Regions from separate parts of the Vibrio panuliri genome, predicted to be linked through region 3. Evidence: riboswitches for the same ligand, from Rfam matches in the RefSeq annotation. Region 3 holds a riboswitch; each other region holds the start of a gene.
The links. Region 3 has a riboswitch for thiamine pyrophosphate ahead of thiB (thiamine ABC transporter substrate binding subunit). Riboswitches for the same ligand answer to the same signal wherever they lie in the genome.

Region 1 (4,670 bases), on a different replicon from region 3:
CCTCTTGAGGATCGTGGGTGATTAACACGACTGTTTTATCTTTCAATAAATCCGCCGCTAAGGTTTGAAGCTTATGTCGGGTGACAGCATCGAGTGCAGAAAAGGGTTCATCCATTAACACGATAGGTTGCTGCTGCATTAAGGTTCGTGCGAGCGCGACACGTTGGCGCATCCCACCAGATAGTTGTTCGGGCTTTGTGTCGGCATACTCAAACAATCCAACTTGCTTGAGTAGCTGCTCGGCCTTCGCGTATTGGCTCTTGAGGCTGACGTTGCTAAAACGGGCGCTTAAGCAGACGTTATCGCGCACATTTAGCCAAGGTAACAACAAATCTTGTTGCGCCATGTAAGCGATACGGTGACTGAGCGGTAGACCGTCACTGGTGGTTAAATCTCCGTTTTCGATTAGCTTATTATCGAGTAAACCTGCAAGGTAGCGCAGTAGGGTCGTTTTGCCACAACCACTGCGACCAAGCAGGACTGTCCATTGACCTGCTGGAAAGTCAATGTTCACCTGATCAAGTGTTGCTACAGGGCTATCTTTATACTTCAACCCTTTGTTTTTGAGAGCTATACCAACGCTAGTCACGGTGTTGACTGCCTTTGCCAAAGTTCGACCCAGCAAAGAAATGATGCACCGGACCATGACCTTGCCCCACGGCTAATTCGTCTGCATGGGCGATAGCCTGTGAAATATACTCTTTTGCCAGTTTGACCGATTGAGTGACATCATTGCCTTGAGCAAGATAGGAAGCGATCGCCGAGGAGAGGGTACACCCGGTGCCGTGGGTGTTTTTCGTCGCATGACGTTTAGCACTGATAAGTTCAACTGAGTCGCGGGTGATCAAGAGATCGTTACTGTTTTGATCGTGTTCTAAATGTCCGCCTTTCAGTAACACCGCTCCCGCTCCCAGCGCCCGTAAATCCGCGATCATCGCATTCATTGCTTGCTCAGACTGAGGGACAGATTGCTCCGTTAAAGCAGCGCCTTCTGGTAAATTTGGTGTAATGATGTCGGCGAGGGGAAGCAGTTGACTTTTTAGTGTGCTGATCGCCGATTGTTCTAACAAAAGATCCCCGCTGGTCGCGACCATCACAGGGTCAACAATCAAGTGTTGTGGTTGGTACTGTTTAATTTTGCTTGCGACCACCTCAATAATGTTTGAGTCGGCCAACATGCCGATTTTTACCGCTACGATATTGAGATCGGTAAATACGGCATCAAGCTGACTTGCGACATGTTCCAGTGGAATAGGGAAGATGGCACTTACGCCTTGAGTGTTCTGCGATGTGATGGCTGTGATCACTGAGCAGGCATAACTTCCTGTTGCGGATATGGCTTTGATATCGGCCTGAATGCCTGCACCGCCGCCACTATCTGAGCCTGCGATGGTAAGTACAATCGGTGTTTGGGTATGACAAGTTTGCGCCATGGTCGCTCCTATTACTGATGTATAGGAACTATGACCCTGACCAATCAAGACGGATCGCACCCAAGCGGGTTGGGTTGCGCGGACTGCGTGTGGCAAAGTGTTGATAGTTCCCTACGTCAGTGCTAACTGAATCAGGTTCAACGGGTCTCGAAATTCGATCTCAGCCGCCGCATATTTGCTTTGGCCCCCCGACTATGTGCTCAGATATTAACAGTAAGCTCATCAATGTGCTACCGATAGAGCCACGGAATCCTGCATCGTGCAGTCACTTGAGTATTGAAGACTTGATTGATTGCTTTTAGCTTCAGGAATTGAGAAAGGTTGGTTGGCTGCCAAGCCTTTAAACTATCGGAAGCATGGCGAGAAATACGGAAATATGATCAAGGGGAGGGTCGAACACGACAGCACGATCAGTGAATGCGGCGGTTTCCTTGATCATGCTTTCGAGGTTCATTCCAGCTGTGTGCTGCCATAAACTGCACATGCGACTCTATCAACATGGTTGACTCTTGTTGCCAATCCGCTTGTGGTTGTTGGTTGCAAAACTCAAGTGCAAGCACAGTAAGGTGCTGTAAACGTTTCATAGACCAATCACGCAGTTCGATATCTGCGATAGGTTGACTGGCCGTCGCCTGCAACTTACTACTAGCAAGTTGCAGGAATGGGTACGCTTTGGTTGGGTCTTGATAGCGCATGGATTGAAACAGACGTAGACAGCCGTCTAACCAACACGCTATCGCTTTGCTTTGTTGCTCGGTAACCTCTGGGCCCCAAATAGAATCGGGCGCAGAAAGGATCAACTTTTGCAAAGTTTCATCTTGATCATGCTTCCGGTTTTGATACCAGTCAGTGATCTTTTCTAGCCACGATTCTAATGTGATCATGCTGCGTTATCCCATTGCTTTACAAAGTGATTTTCACCGATTTGCTTAACACCTTGCTGCACTATTGCGCTGGTGGCGCGAATTTCATCGGCTTCTTGAGAATAGTTTGGTTCAGTTTCGACCAAATGACCAAATGGTAAATCTGGGTCTGGCACAGCAGAGATAAGCAGTTTGGTGTATGGATGCTGTGGATTGGTTAGAATGGCTTGCGTATCCCCCCATTCAACGATTTGTCCTTTGTACATTACCGCGGTCTCTTCTGCGATGTAGTGCGCAGTGGCAAGGTCATGAGTAATATATAAAAAACCGATCCCAAGTTCTTTTTTCATCCGCTGCATTAGGTTAAGTACACCAAGGCGGATTGAAACATCGAGCATTGAGGTTGGTTCGTCAGCAAGGATGACTTCTGCTCCCACAGCCAGTGCGCGCGCTAAGTTAACCCTTTGACGCTGACCGCCGCTGAGTTCATGAGGGAATTTTTGCAAGGTATCAGGGGCAAGTTCCACCAGCTTGAGTAGTTCATCTAAGCGAGCAGGGATCTCTTGGTTGCTCTTTACTTGCTTGTGGATCTTGAGTGGACGAGTGAGGTGATGCTCAATCGTGTGGGTTGGATTCAATGAACCAAATGGATCTTGAAATACCATTTGTACCTTGCTGCGGTAATCAAGCAGATCTTTTCGGCTATTGATCTCATTGATATTACGACCTTTAAAGAGGATCTCGCCGCTGGTGGCAGGGTACACCTTAGTGATCAAACGTGCACAAGTACTTTTACCACAGCCAGATTCTCCGACTAATGCTAAAGTTCGCCCCCGATGAAGATTAAAACTAACTCCTTGCAATGCTCGAAAGCGCTCAACTGAAGAAAACCCGCCACCGATTGAAAATTCTTTTACAATATCATTAACTTGAACGATTGGTTCACTCATGCCAGTGCTCCTTCTGATTGATGCTTTCCTTGGTGGATATTAGGGAATGATGCCCATAGTTTTTGGGTATAGGCGTGCTGAGGATTTTCGCGAATGGCCTTTGAACTGTTCACTTCAACAATCTCGCCATGACGCATGATCGCAATGCGATCACATAACTGAGTCATCAGGGCTAGATCGTGGGTGATAAACAAGATCGAGAAACCAAACTCTTCACGCAGTTGGTAGATTTGCTGCAAGATCTCGCGTTGCACCACTACATCCAATGCCGTGGTTGGCTCGTCCATAATGATCATTTTTGGGTTGAGTGACAGCGCAATCGCAATCACAAGACGTTGGCGCATGCCGCCACTAAATTGGTGTGGGTACTCGGTTAAGCGTTCCCGTGGGATATTGACCAGATCGAGTAACTGTTCAGCGCGTTTTTTTGCTTGCTCTTCGCTCATCCCTTGATGATGACGCAGTACATCAGCAAACTGCTCTTGTACTGGCAATACGGGGTTTAATGAGTTCATTGCACTTTGGAACACCATCGCAATCTCGCTCCAGCGAATGGTGTTGAACTCAGCTTCAGGCAATTTTAGGAGATCTCGTCCTTCAAAATGGATTTGCCCACCAGAAATAAAGGCAGGCGCTTTGTGCAAGCGGTTTATCGCAAAGGCAATGGTACTTTTACCACACCCCGATTCACCTGCGAGACCGAAAATCTCACCTTTGCCAATATCAAAACTGACCGATTTAACCGCATTGAAGTCCCCGTGGTCGGTGATGTAATCGACGCACAAATTGCGGACTTTAATGATCGGCTCGGAATGGAACGCATGTTGTAAAAAATGTTGACTCATAACGACACTCGACTGATAAAGATAATGATTATCATTAACTCTTATTTTGAATGAGAAAAGAAGATCGAGAGAAAAGAGTGAACTTGGTCGAGAAATAGCCGTTTTGAGCGGAAAAGATGAGAGATTTTGGACAAGGAGTGGGGTGAAAAAGTAAGCGTTGCGTGATCTAAAGCAAATTAGCTTTGCTGAGGGGAATTCTTTAAATGTACAGTGCTATCTCAGTGGGTGCAAAGCAATTTCAAACCAAATTATTACTTACTGATTGAACTATTATCGCCATCACATTCCTGACTGATTGTGCTTAACAAGCTAGGGCTGCATTTGCTAAGTATTACCTCGTCCCTTGCATGGTTTTCCGCGGAGGTTTTTATGTCCATTAATTCTTTAGACCATGATGAAATGACAAGTATTGCAAGTAAGTGGGACTTCACGGAAGAAGTTGAATCGCAACAGCCGACATCAATGGTTAAATCTGCTGAAGCTCGTCGTCGCATTGAGATGCTACGCGAGATTCGAGAAAGTGGTTTGACAATTGAAGAGGCGCGAGAGCTTGGTTTGCTGCACTGATAAAAAACTTGT
Region 2 (4,670 bases), 310 kb from region 3:
TGCAATCCAGCACGACATCCGCCAGCATCACCTCGAGGCTAAGCTGAGATTCATCCATCCGTTTAGCGATACTACGCAAGCTCACTTCCGGATTAAGCTGAGATAATTGACGCGAAATGGCGCAGACCTTGTTAGTGCCAATGTCATAATCTCGGTAAGCCACTTGCCGCTGTAGGTTGCTCTGATCCACATGGTCGTCATCAACTAATACCAGTCGCCCAACACCGGCTGCGGCTAAGTAGAGCGCAGCCGCACTACCTAGACCACCACAACCGATGATAAGGACATGGGATTGAAATAGACGCTGCTGACCCGCCTCGGTAATTTCTGGCAGAGCTACTTGACGTTGATAACGGAGAAACTGTTCATCAGTTAACATCCATCACCTCCTCTGTCGACAAGACTCCACTTTGCATAATGTCATCAAACTGTCGAATAACATCTTGGGGTGATTCAGCCTGTGTCAACGCTCTTACCACCGCTAAACTGGTCACGCCACACCGCCATACCTGTTCAGCATTAGTCAGATCTATCCCTCCGATTGCCACGGTGGGATAACCAAACTGACACTCTGTGTTTACCTTCGGTATAGTGTTAATCAACGCCTGATATAAGGCTAACCTGACTAAACCTTGCGGTTTTGAGGGCATCTGTTTGGTTGTGGTAGGGAAAATATGACCAAGAGCGATATAGCTAGGCTTAAGTTGCACAATACGTAGCAACTCATAGTAGCCATGCGTCGATAAACCTAAACGAATATCAGCCCTGTGCAATTGAGAGATATTGGCAACTTCAAGATCTTCTTGCCCCAAGTGAACACCATAAGCTCGGTGTTTAACCGCTAGTTGCCAGTAGTCATTGATAAAGACTTGAGCTTGATGTCGCTTGCCGAGTTCAATCACGTCTATGATTTGCTGTTCTAAATCTGGAACATTGGGGTCTTTAACCCTTAATTGGATGGTCTTAATGCCTAACTTCAGCAGTTTTTCCACCCACTCAACGTTATCCACGACAGGATACAACCCCAACTGAGTCTCATCGACATTACCAAATGGCTGTTGGAATGAGGAGGCAATCCATCCCACAGAAATGCCTAACGCTTTGTGTTCAAGCACTGGTTGGGGAAAATATTGGTAGTCACTTGGCCATGTTTCACGTGAAACATTCATCTTGCTACGAGCAAGAGTCAGAGAGTCTTCAAGGGGGAAATCAAGACTAAGTAAAGCCACTATCCAAGCTAGATGGCAATCGTATTCTGATGGTTGTGATTCAACCATATAAGCAAGAGCACGAGTTTTCACACTCTGCGAATGAGTCCAAATATCTAGCCAGCGAGCACCATCGCGCATACCTAGATAAACCGTATTCGATTTAATTGGATGGTTTAATTGATCGCTGTGATACTCGATATAACAGTCACAATCCCTTGATGAACATGACCAAAGATCACTGCCAATAACAAGTTCTGACTGCTCGGTTTGAATCAACAGATATTGAGTCGAGCTTACTCCCAGTTCAATATGACCAATAGCCAAACCTTGCTGTTTGGCTAATATAAGGGCTTGTTGAATCTCACCAGTTAACTCAATCTTACTCGATGGAACCAGTATAGAGACCGTCATTACTCTGCCTCTGAACTGACTGCTGGATGATAAAGTTCCGAGCCAGTCGCACGGAACTCCGCTGACTTCTGGCGCATACCTTCCAATGGATCGTTGAGCATTTTTATCTCAATAGCTTGATCAGCCGCGACCTGCTCCGTGTCTTTCGCATATTCACGAACTTCTTGAGAAATCTTCATTGAACAGAATTTGGGGCCACACATAGAACAAAAATGCGCAACTTTACCCGACTCTTGTGGGAGTGTTTCATCATGGAAGCTACGCGCCGTCTCTGGATCAAGTGACAGATTAAACTGATCTTCCCAACGGAACTCAAAACGAGCTTTTGACAAAGCATTATCACGTACTTGTGCACCAGGATGCCCTTTCGCTAGATCCGCAGCATGTGCAGCCAACTTGTAAGTAATCAAGCCCGTCTTAACATCTTCTTTGTTTGGTAAACCAAGATGCTCTTTCGGGGTGACATAGCAAAGCATGGCACAGCCATACCAACCAATCATCGCCGCCCCAATCCCAGAAGTAATATGGTCATAGCCCGGAGCAATATCTGTAGTCAGAGGACCAAGAGTGTAAAATGGCGCTTCATGACAGTGCTCAAGCTGTTCTTCCATATTTTCTTTGATCATATGCATAGGCACATGCCCTGGACCTTCAATGATCACTTGCACATCATACTCCCAAGCTATCTTGGTTAGCTCTCCCAGCGTTCTGAGCTCGGCAAATTGCGCTTCATCATTCGCATCAGCGATTGAACCCGGTCTAAGGCCATCACCAAGAGAGAGTGCAACATCATACTTAGCGCAAATTTCACAAATCTCGCGGAAATGGGTGTAGAGAAAGCTTTCCTGATGATGAGCTAAACACCACTTAGCGATAATAGATCCACCGCGAGAAACAATCCCAGTCACACGTTTTGCCGTCATCGGTACATAGCGTAAAAGCAGACCTGCATGGATAGTAAAGTAATCGACCCCTTGCTCAGCTTGCTCGATAAGCGTGTCTCTCATCACTTCCCAATTGAGGTTTTCGGCGATACCGTTCACTTTTTCAAGAGCCTGATACATTGGAACCGTGCCAATCGGTACCGGGCTATTGCGTAGAATCCACTCTCGCGTTTCATGAATATTGCGACCAGTAGAGAGATCCATAACGGTGTCGCCTCCCCAACGGGTAGACCAAACCAGTTTCTCCACTTCTTCTTCAATCGATGAGGTGACCGACGAGTTACCAATGTTAGCGTTAACTTTGACTAAAAAGTTACGCCCAATAATCATGGGTTCCGACTCTGGGTGGTTAATATTAGACGGAATAATTGCCCGCCCTTCTGCAACCTCATTACGTACAAACTCAGGAGTAATATCTTTGGGTAAGTTAGCGCCGAAACCTTGACCTGCGTGTTGTTGAACTAAGACTTCATCTCGATAACGAGCGCGCCCCATATTTTCACGCAAAGCGATATATTCCATTTCTGGTGTAATAATGCCTTGGCGAGCATAGTGAAGTTGAGTTACACATTTACCGTCACTAGCACATCTTACTCGTGGTAGATTACCGTAACGAAGTTGATCAAGAGTTTCATCAGCTAAGCGTTCTTTGGTGTAAACCGAACTCACATCATCAAGGATTTCTGTATCATTACGCTCTTCAATCCATCGCTCACGAAGCTTCGGTAAGCCACTGTAGAGGTCAATTTGATGCTCAGGATCGGTATAGAGGCCAGATGTATCATAAACACGTATAGACTCGTTAGGCTCGAATACAGGGGCTTCTTTGCTGCCTCCTACAAGGCTATCTGCCAATGAGATTTCACGCATTGGTACTCGAATATCAGGGCGGGAACCCTCAACGTACACCTTATGTGAATTTGGGTAAGGCTGTACTGAGAGAGTATCAATAAATTGTTTAGCTTCCAGTCTCGCTTGCTTGCGACTCGACATAGCATTTTTCCTTGCTCATTTTATATAAACGTATGGGATAAAAATGCTTGGCGGAACGGTATGACAAGAGGTATCGAAAATTAGGTTATAGCAACCTAAGCACAACATCGATATGTTGATAGGAACACTAGGGGAAATAGAAAACTCCCTAGGTATAATATCTTCTCCTGTTCCCTTCGCAGATTCTAATCTGATCAGGTTCAACGGATCCCGAATTAACGGTCTCAGCCCAATGGCACTCCGACAAGTGATGCAATTATAAGCATTTGGTCGGTCTAAACCAAGCCGACCTGTGCGAAAATATTTAAATTATTGTTAAGATTTCATCAGCAATTGAAAACCCAGCCACGCCGCTGAAATGCTCAAAAACACGTTAAGCAGTACGTTTAGGCCCATCTTAAAGAATGCTCCTTGCTGCATTAGCAAAACATTGTCCATTGAGAAAGTCGAGAATGTAGTTAGCGCCCCAAGAAACCCAAGGCCAATGATCTGGCGCCAAGGTTCTATCGACATAATCTCACTTTCAAAGGCTGCGATCAGCAAACCCATAATGAACGAGCCCACTACGTTAACGGTCAACGTACCGTATGGAAAACCACGTCCTAATAATGTGACGCATAGTTCTGAGACTAAGTATCGTGAACATGCACCAAACGCACCACCCAGTGCGATAAACCCTAAAATGGAAAGCTGTCCCATAAATCCCCCAAAACTGTTAGTGGCTATATTGTAGCCATAACAGACAGAATTTCGAGCCTACAAACTAAATATTCACCCGATAAAAGCTTATAGATTGAAAAAGTTACAGTAGTCACTTTAACGGGAATATAAAGGCGAATGTATGGTTTGGAAAGCTGCGCGACGAATTTGGCAGAAGAACTAGAGAATGTAGAGATGGGAATTAAGAGTCGAAAAACAAAGTACCACAGATACAGAGTGTTCCAATTTATTTTCTAATAGATACGAAAAAGCCCCGACATTTCTGCCGAAGCTTTCGAAGATGGTAGGGGTGAAGAGATTCGACCGGGCTGGCGCCCCAGCTCCCAACACTCGCTTTGAAAAAGCGATAGATGCGAAAAAGCCCCGTCTTTCGACGAGGCTTTCGTATATG
Region 3 (4,670 bases):
CGAAGAAAATAGAAAAAAGGTTGCCCATTGAGCAACCTTTTTTGTTTTCACCAGCGTTGATTTAATGGCCTGCTTTCACAAACGCCGCTAACTCAGTGTTTGGGTGGGCAACACTGAGCTGGTCGATACTCGCTGCCACGGCAATTTTTCCATGGTTAATAAAGGCAAAATCAGTCGCAATAGCGCGCGCATCACTGACATGATGTGTCACCATGACCACGGTTAGATTGCGCTCATTCGCTAAACGTTGAACCAAACTCAACATCTCTTCACGCAGCAGGGGATCAAGTGCTGAGAATGGCTCATCCAATAGCCAAATCGGATGCGGCTGAACAAAACAGCGCGCCAACGCCACTCGCTGACGTTGCCCGCCTGAAAGTTGCTCTGGTAAGCGATCAAGTAACTCTTCAACGCCAACCTGTTGTGCTGCCCGTTCGATTTGCTGATGTTGTTCTGCCGTCAGTTTTAACCCCGGATGCAAACCAAGCCCAATATTCTCTCTCACACTCAAATGAGCAAATAGGTTATGTTCTTGAAACAGCATCGCTAATGGTCTTTGATGTGGAGCTTTACCGATTAACGATTCGTTTGCCGCAACAATATCGCCACTAATGGGCTCAATAAATCCCGCGATTAATGCCAGCAAGGTTGATTTGCCCGCCCCGCTAGGCCCCATCAAAGCGCAAATTGAGCCTGCCGCTATCTGCAAGTCAAAATCAAATGGCTGATTATGATAGGTATAATGAACTTGCTTAACATTTATCATGCTGAACCTTTGTATTGGCTTTAAACAGTTTTTCAATCAAAGTAAAACAGACCACGCTCAAGAGCAGCAAAGTTAAGGAAACGACACCAGCCGCTTCCATTTGATAGCTGCCTAATAGTTGGAAAAGGTAAAGTGGCAGAGTACGAAACTCTTGTCCGCCAAATAGCGCAATGGCCCCTAAGTCACCAATAGCCAACATAAAGCTGATCGAAAATGCATGCGCCATCGGCTTTTGCAAACCGCGCCACTCAATCACTTTGAAACGTTGCCAGCCTTTTAGTCCTAAACTCGCGGCAAGATATTGGTATTGCTGCTCAATCTGCAACATTGGCTGTGAGAGCGTTTTCACCACATACGGCAAGCCCATCAATGCATTCACCGCCACGACGATAAAAAAGGCAAAACTAAACACATCGGTAATATTGCGGAGCAATAAAAATAGACCGGTTGAAATAACCAGCCCTGGGGTCACCAGAATAATCGTCCCGAGTAACTCAATCTGATCAGCACGACGAGCCTTGTGATTCAGACGCAATCGCCGGCTAGTGGTCAACACCGCTAGACCCGCAGATAGGGCAATGACACTCGCTACCACAGCTACTTGCAAGGAAGCGAGTAGTGCTTGCCAAAAACGGGCATCGCTCAGCACGCTAACAAGCTGCGAGTTCAATCCACTGACGATCACCACCAGCAGCGGCGGTACCACTAGTAAGCTCGCGATAAGGATCCAAGCGCCATCCCAAATTTGCCATCCAAGCGTGTCGTTAACCAAATAACGTTGATGGGTCATCGAGCCACTACTTACCGCAACGGGTTTCGCCAAACGCTGAATCGTTAGCGCTAACACGCCACAAAGTAGCATTTGCCAAATCGCCAGTAACGCGCCAGCCTGTAAATCAAAATCAAACTTAATTGCTTGATAAATTGCCAGCTCAATCGTGGTTGATTTTGGTCCGCCGCCCAACGCCATCACAGTAGCAAAACTGGTAAAGCACAGCATAAACACGAGGCCAGAAACATGAGGCAACTGTTGACGCAGGCGTGGCCACTCCACCCACTTAAACTTCTGCCACTGACTCATACCAAGGTGGGCACACAGCTTATGTTGCTCTTGTGGAATGGATTCTAGCGCCTGCAATAAAAGCCGGGCAGCATAAGGGAGATTAAAAAAGGCATGCGCCAGCAAAATCCCATTCAACCCATAGATGGAAAACGGCAGCTCATCACCAAAATAAGCAAACAGATCGGCGAACAAGCCAGAATTACCATAAATCGCTAACAGACCAAAAACCCCGACTAAAACTGGCAATACCAAGGTTGAACTAAACAGTCTGAGTAGCAGATTTTTGCCTTTAAAATCACGTTTAGATAGCGCATGAGCAACCGGCAGCGCAAAACCGACACTAATGAGTGTCGAGAGAAACGATTGATAGAAACTAAACTGCGTGACGTGGCGGTAGTATGGGTCTTGCCATACCGCAAGAACATTCAGTGAGGGTGCCGCGTAGAACAACGCTGCTAGGGCTGAAAATACAAAGGTCGCGATAACCATCGCGACCACTAGCCCGATTTTAGGCGTACAATTCAAGCAAGCACCCTATCGAGTCAATGCGCTTTGCCATTCGCGAATCCATGCTTTACGCTGCGCTGCAACTTCATCGGAAGTAAAACTTAGCGCCTTAATTGGCACGCTCAAAGATTCATACCCTTGCGGCAATGCAATATCAGTCACTGGATACATCCAGTTGCCCGTTGGCATTGCCGATTGGAAGCCCTCACTTAAGATAAACTGCATAAATTTATCTGCTAACTCAGGGTGTTGCGAACCTTTAACTTTTGCAGCCACCTCCACTTGAGTGTAATGACCTTCAGAGAAGTTAGCCGCAGCAAAGCGCTTATCTTGCTCTGCGATAATGTGATAGGCAGGCGACGTGGTGTATGACAACACCATATCCGCTTCACCTTCGAGGAACATCGAGTATGCCTCAGACCAACCTTTGGTTACCGTCACCGTTTTTTGCGCGATTTTTTGCCAAGCCGCAGCAACATCGTCACCGTATACGGACTTCATCCACAACATAAACCCTTGTCCTGGCGTCGACGTTCGTGGGTCTTGATAGATAATTTTTAGATCATCACGCTGCTCCACTAGCTCTTTTAAGCTGGTCGGTGGATTGGCAAGCTTTTCCGTGTTGTAGACAAAAGCAAAATAACTAAAGTCATAAGGGACAAAGGTTTTATCTTGCCAACCACCAGGAATAGTAACGCTTGAAGTGTCGACCGAGTGTTCAACTAAAAAGCCGGTTTTCTTTGCCTCAGCCATAAGGTTGTTATCTAACCCTAAAACAATATCCGCTTTGCTTTTGCCATTTTCCAAACGCAGACGGTTCAGAATCGAAACACCGTCATCTAGGGCAACAAAGTTAACTTCACAGCCATCACACTGCGCTTCAAACGCTTTTTTCACTGCAGGAGCCGGTCCCCAATCAGCGGCAAAAGAGTCATAGGTATAAACGGTTAATGTATTGTCTGCGGCAAACGCAGAGAAGGAAGCACAAGCAATGGCTAGGGCTGTTAGAGTGGTTTTCACTGTTCGCTCTCCAAGGTTGAGCAGCACAGGTTTGAGGTCGAGGCTTAATTATCCATAATTATCAATTATCCTGACTCAATTCCTACGCCAGCATTATCTGGTTCAGGTACACGGGTCCCGACAATTGTCGATCTCAGCCAGTGCGCTGCACTTGGCTCCCCGATGAGTTTCGCCTCGATTGTAATCATTCCAAATATCAATGGCTACAATCAATCATCATAAAGTCAATTTATCCAATACCCAGACAACAAGGTTATCACTGACGTTGGTCATAGCCCCAACGAGGCACCAAACCTTGCTTAACGCCTAAATGGTCTAAGATCCTTGCCACCATAAAATCGACCAAATCGTCGATGGTTTTTGGCTGATGATAGAAACCTGGGGCCGCAGGCATAATTGTCACGCCCATCTGCGATAACTTGTGCATATTTTCTAAATGCAATGTTGAAAAAGGGGTTTCTCTTACGACAAGTAACAACTGCCCACGCTCTTTCATCACCACATCCGCAGCGCGCTCAATCAAGTTGTCCGACATACCGTGGGCAATAGCGGCAACACTGCCAGCTGAACAAGGGCAAACGACCATTTGTTTGGGGGCAGCAGACCCTGAGGCGACAGGAGAAAACCAGTCGTCTTTACCACAAACAATCAGTTTACTCGGCTCACAGTTAAGATGCTCCACCAGCGCCTGTTTAGCTGCATCAGGGCCACTTGGTAGCTTTAACCCATGCTCGGTGGCAAGCACCACGCGAGCAGCAGATGAAATCAGTAAGTAAACTTGATAGTTAGCCGCAAGCAAACATTCTAATAAACGTAGTCCGTAAGGCGCTCCTGAAGCGCCTGTAAAAGCGAGCGTTATGGCTTTATTATCTTGCTGTGTCATCAATCTTATTCCGCGAGTTTGGCGAGAAGCTTGCCGTGAATACCGTCAAATCCACCATTACTCATCACTAGGATGTTATCGCCCGGTCTAGCACTCTTGGCAATTTGCGCCACTAGTTGGTCAATATCATCATTAGTGTAAGCTGGCTGAGGGCACTGCTCTGCTATCTCCGCAACTGACCAAGCAATTCCTTCCGGTTGATAGAGGTATACCTCATCAGCATGATGCAATGAAGCCGCAAGTGTTTGTTTGTGTACTCCACGCTTCATGGTCGCTGAACGCGGCTCTAGCACAGCGATGATCTTGTCATTGCCAACCTTGTTACGCAGACCACCTGTGGTCAGTTCAATCGCAGTAGGGTGATGAGCGAAATCGTCGTAAACCTTAATCCCTTTGACTTCGCCTTTTAACTCGAGACGTCGTTTAGTATT

Region 1: it holds a riboswitch for thiamine pyrophosphate, as region 3 does, so the genes downstream of both, thiD (bifunctional hydroxymethylpyrimidine kinase/phosphomethylpyrimidine kinase) here and thiB (thiamine ABC transporter substrate binding subunit) in region 3, are expected to answer to the same signal.
Region 2: it holds a riboswitch for thiamine pyrophosphate, as region 3 does, so the genes downstream of both, thiC (phosphomethylpyrimidine synthase ThiC) here and thiB (thiamine ABC transporter substrate binding subunit) in region 3, are expected to answer to the same signal.

Annotation. Positions count from the first base shown of each region.
Region 1 is NZ_AP019655.1:7,540-12,209, forward strand. It holds gene GZK95_RS14955 (ABC transporter ATP-binding protein) at 1-646, opposite strand, end outside; gene thiD (bifunctional hydroxymethylpyrimidine kinase/phosphomethylpyrimidine kinase) at 582-1,433, opposite strand; TPP riboswitch at 1,525-1,634, opposite strand; gene GZK95_RS14965 (transcriptional regulator) at 1,844-2,317, opposite strand; gene GZK95_RS14970 (ATP-binding cassette domain-containing protein) at 2,314-3,246, opposite strand; gene GZK95_RS14975 (ABC transporter ATP-binding protein) at 3,243-4,091, opposite strand; gene GZK95_RS14980 (PA3496 family putative envelope integrity protein) at 4,461-4,658, shown strand.
Region 2 is NZ_AP019654.1:3,203,168-3,207,837, forward strand. It holds gene GZK95_RS14745 (HesA/MoeB/ThiF family protein) at 1-379, opposite strand, end outside; gene GZK95_RS14750 (thiamine phosphate synthase) at 369-1,622, opposite strand; gene thiC (phosphomethylpyrimidine synthase ThiC) at 1,622-3,559, opposite strand; TPP riboswitch at 3,714-3,812, opposite strand; gene crcB (fluoride efflux transporter CrcB) at 3,875-4,258, opposite strand.
Region 3 is NZ_AP019654.1:2,895,811-2,900,480, forward strand. It holds gene thiQ (thiamine ABC transporter ATP-binding protein) at 62-766, opposite strand; gene thiP (thiamine/thiamine pyrophosphate ABC transporter permease ThiP) at 753-2,354, opposite strand; gene thiB (thiamine ABC transporter substrate binding subunit) at 2,364-3,356, opposite strand; TPP riboswitch at 3,419-3,528, opposite strand; gene GZK95_RS13245 (flavin prenyltransferase UbiX) at 3,613-4,239, opposite strand; gene mpl (UDP-N-acetylmuramate:L-alanyl-gamma-D-glutamyl-meso-diaminopimelate ligase) at 4,245-4,670, opposite strand, start outside.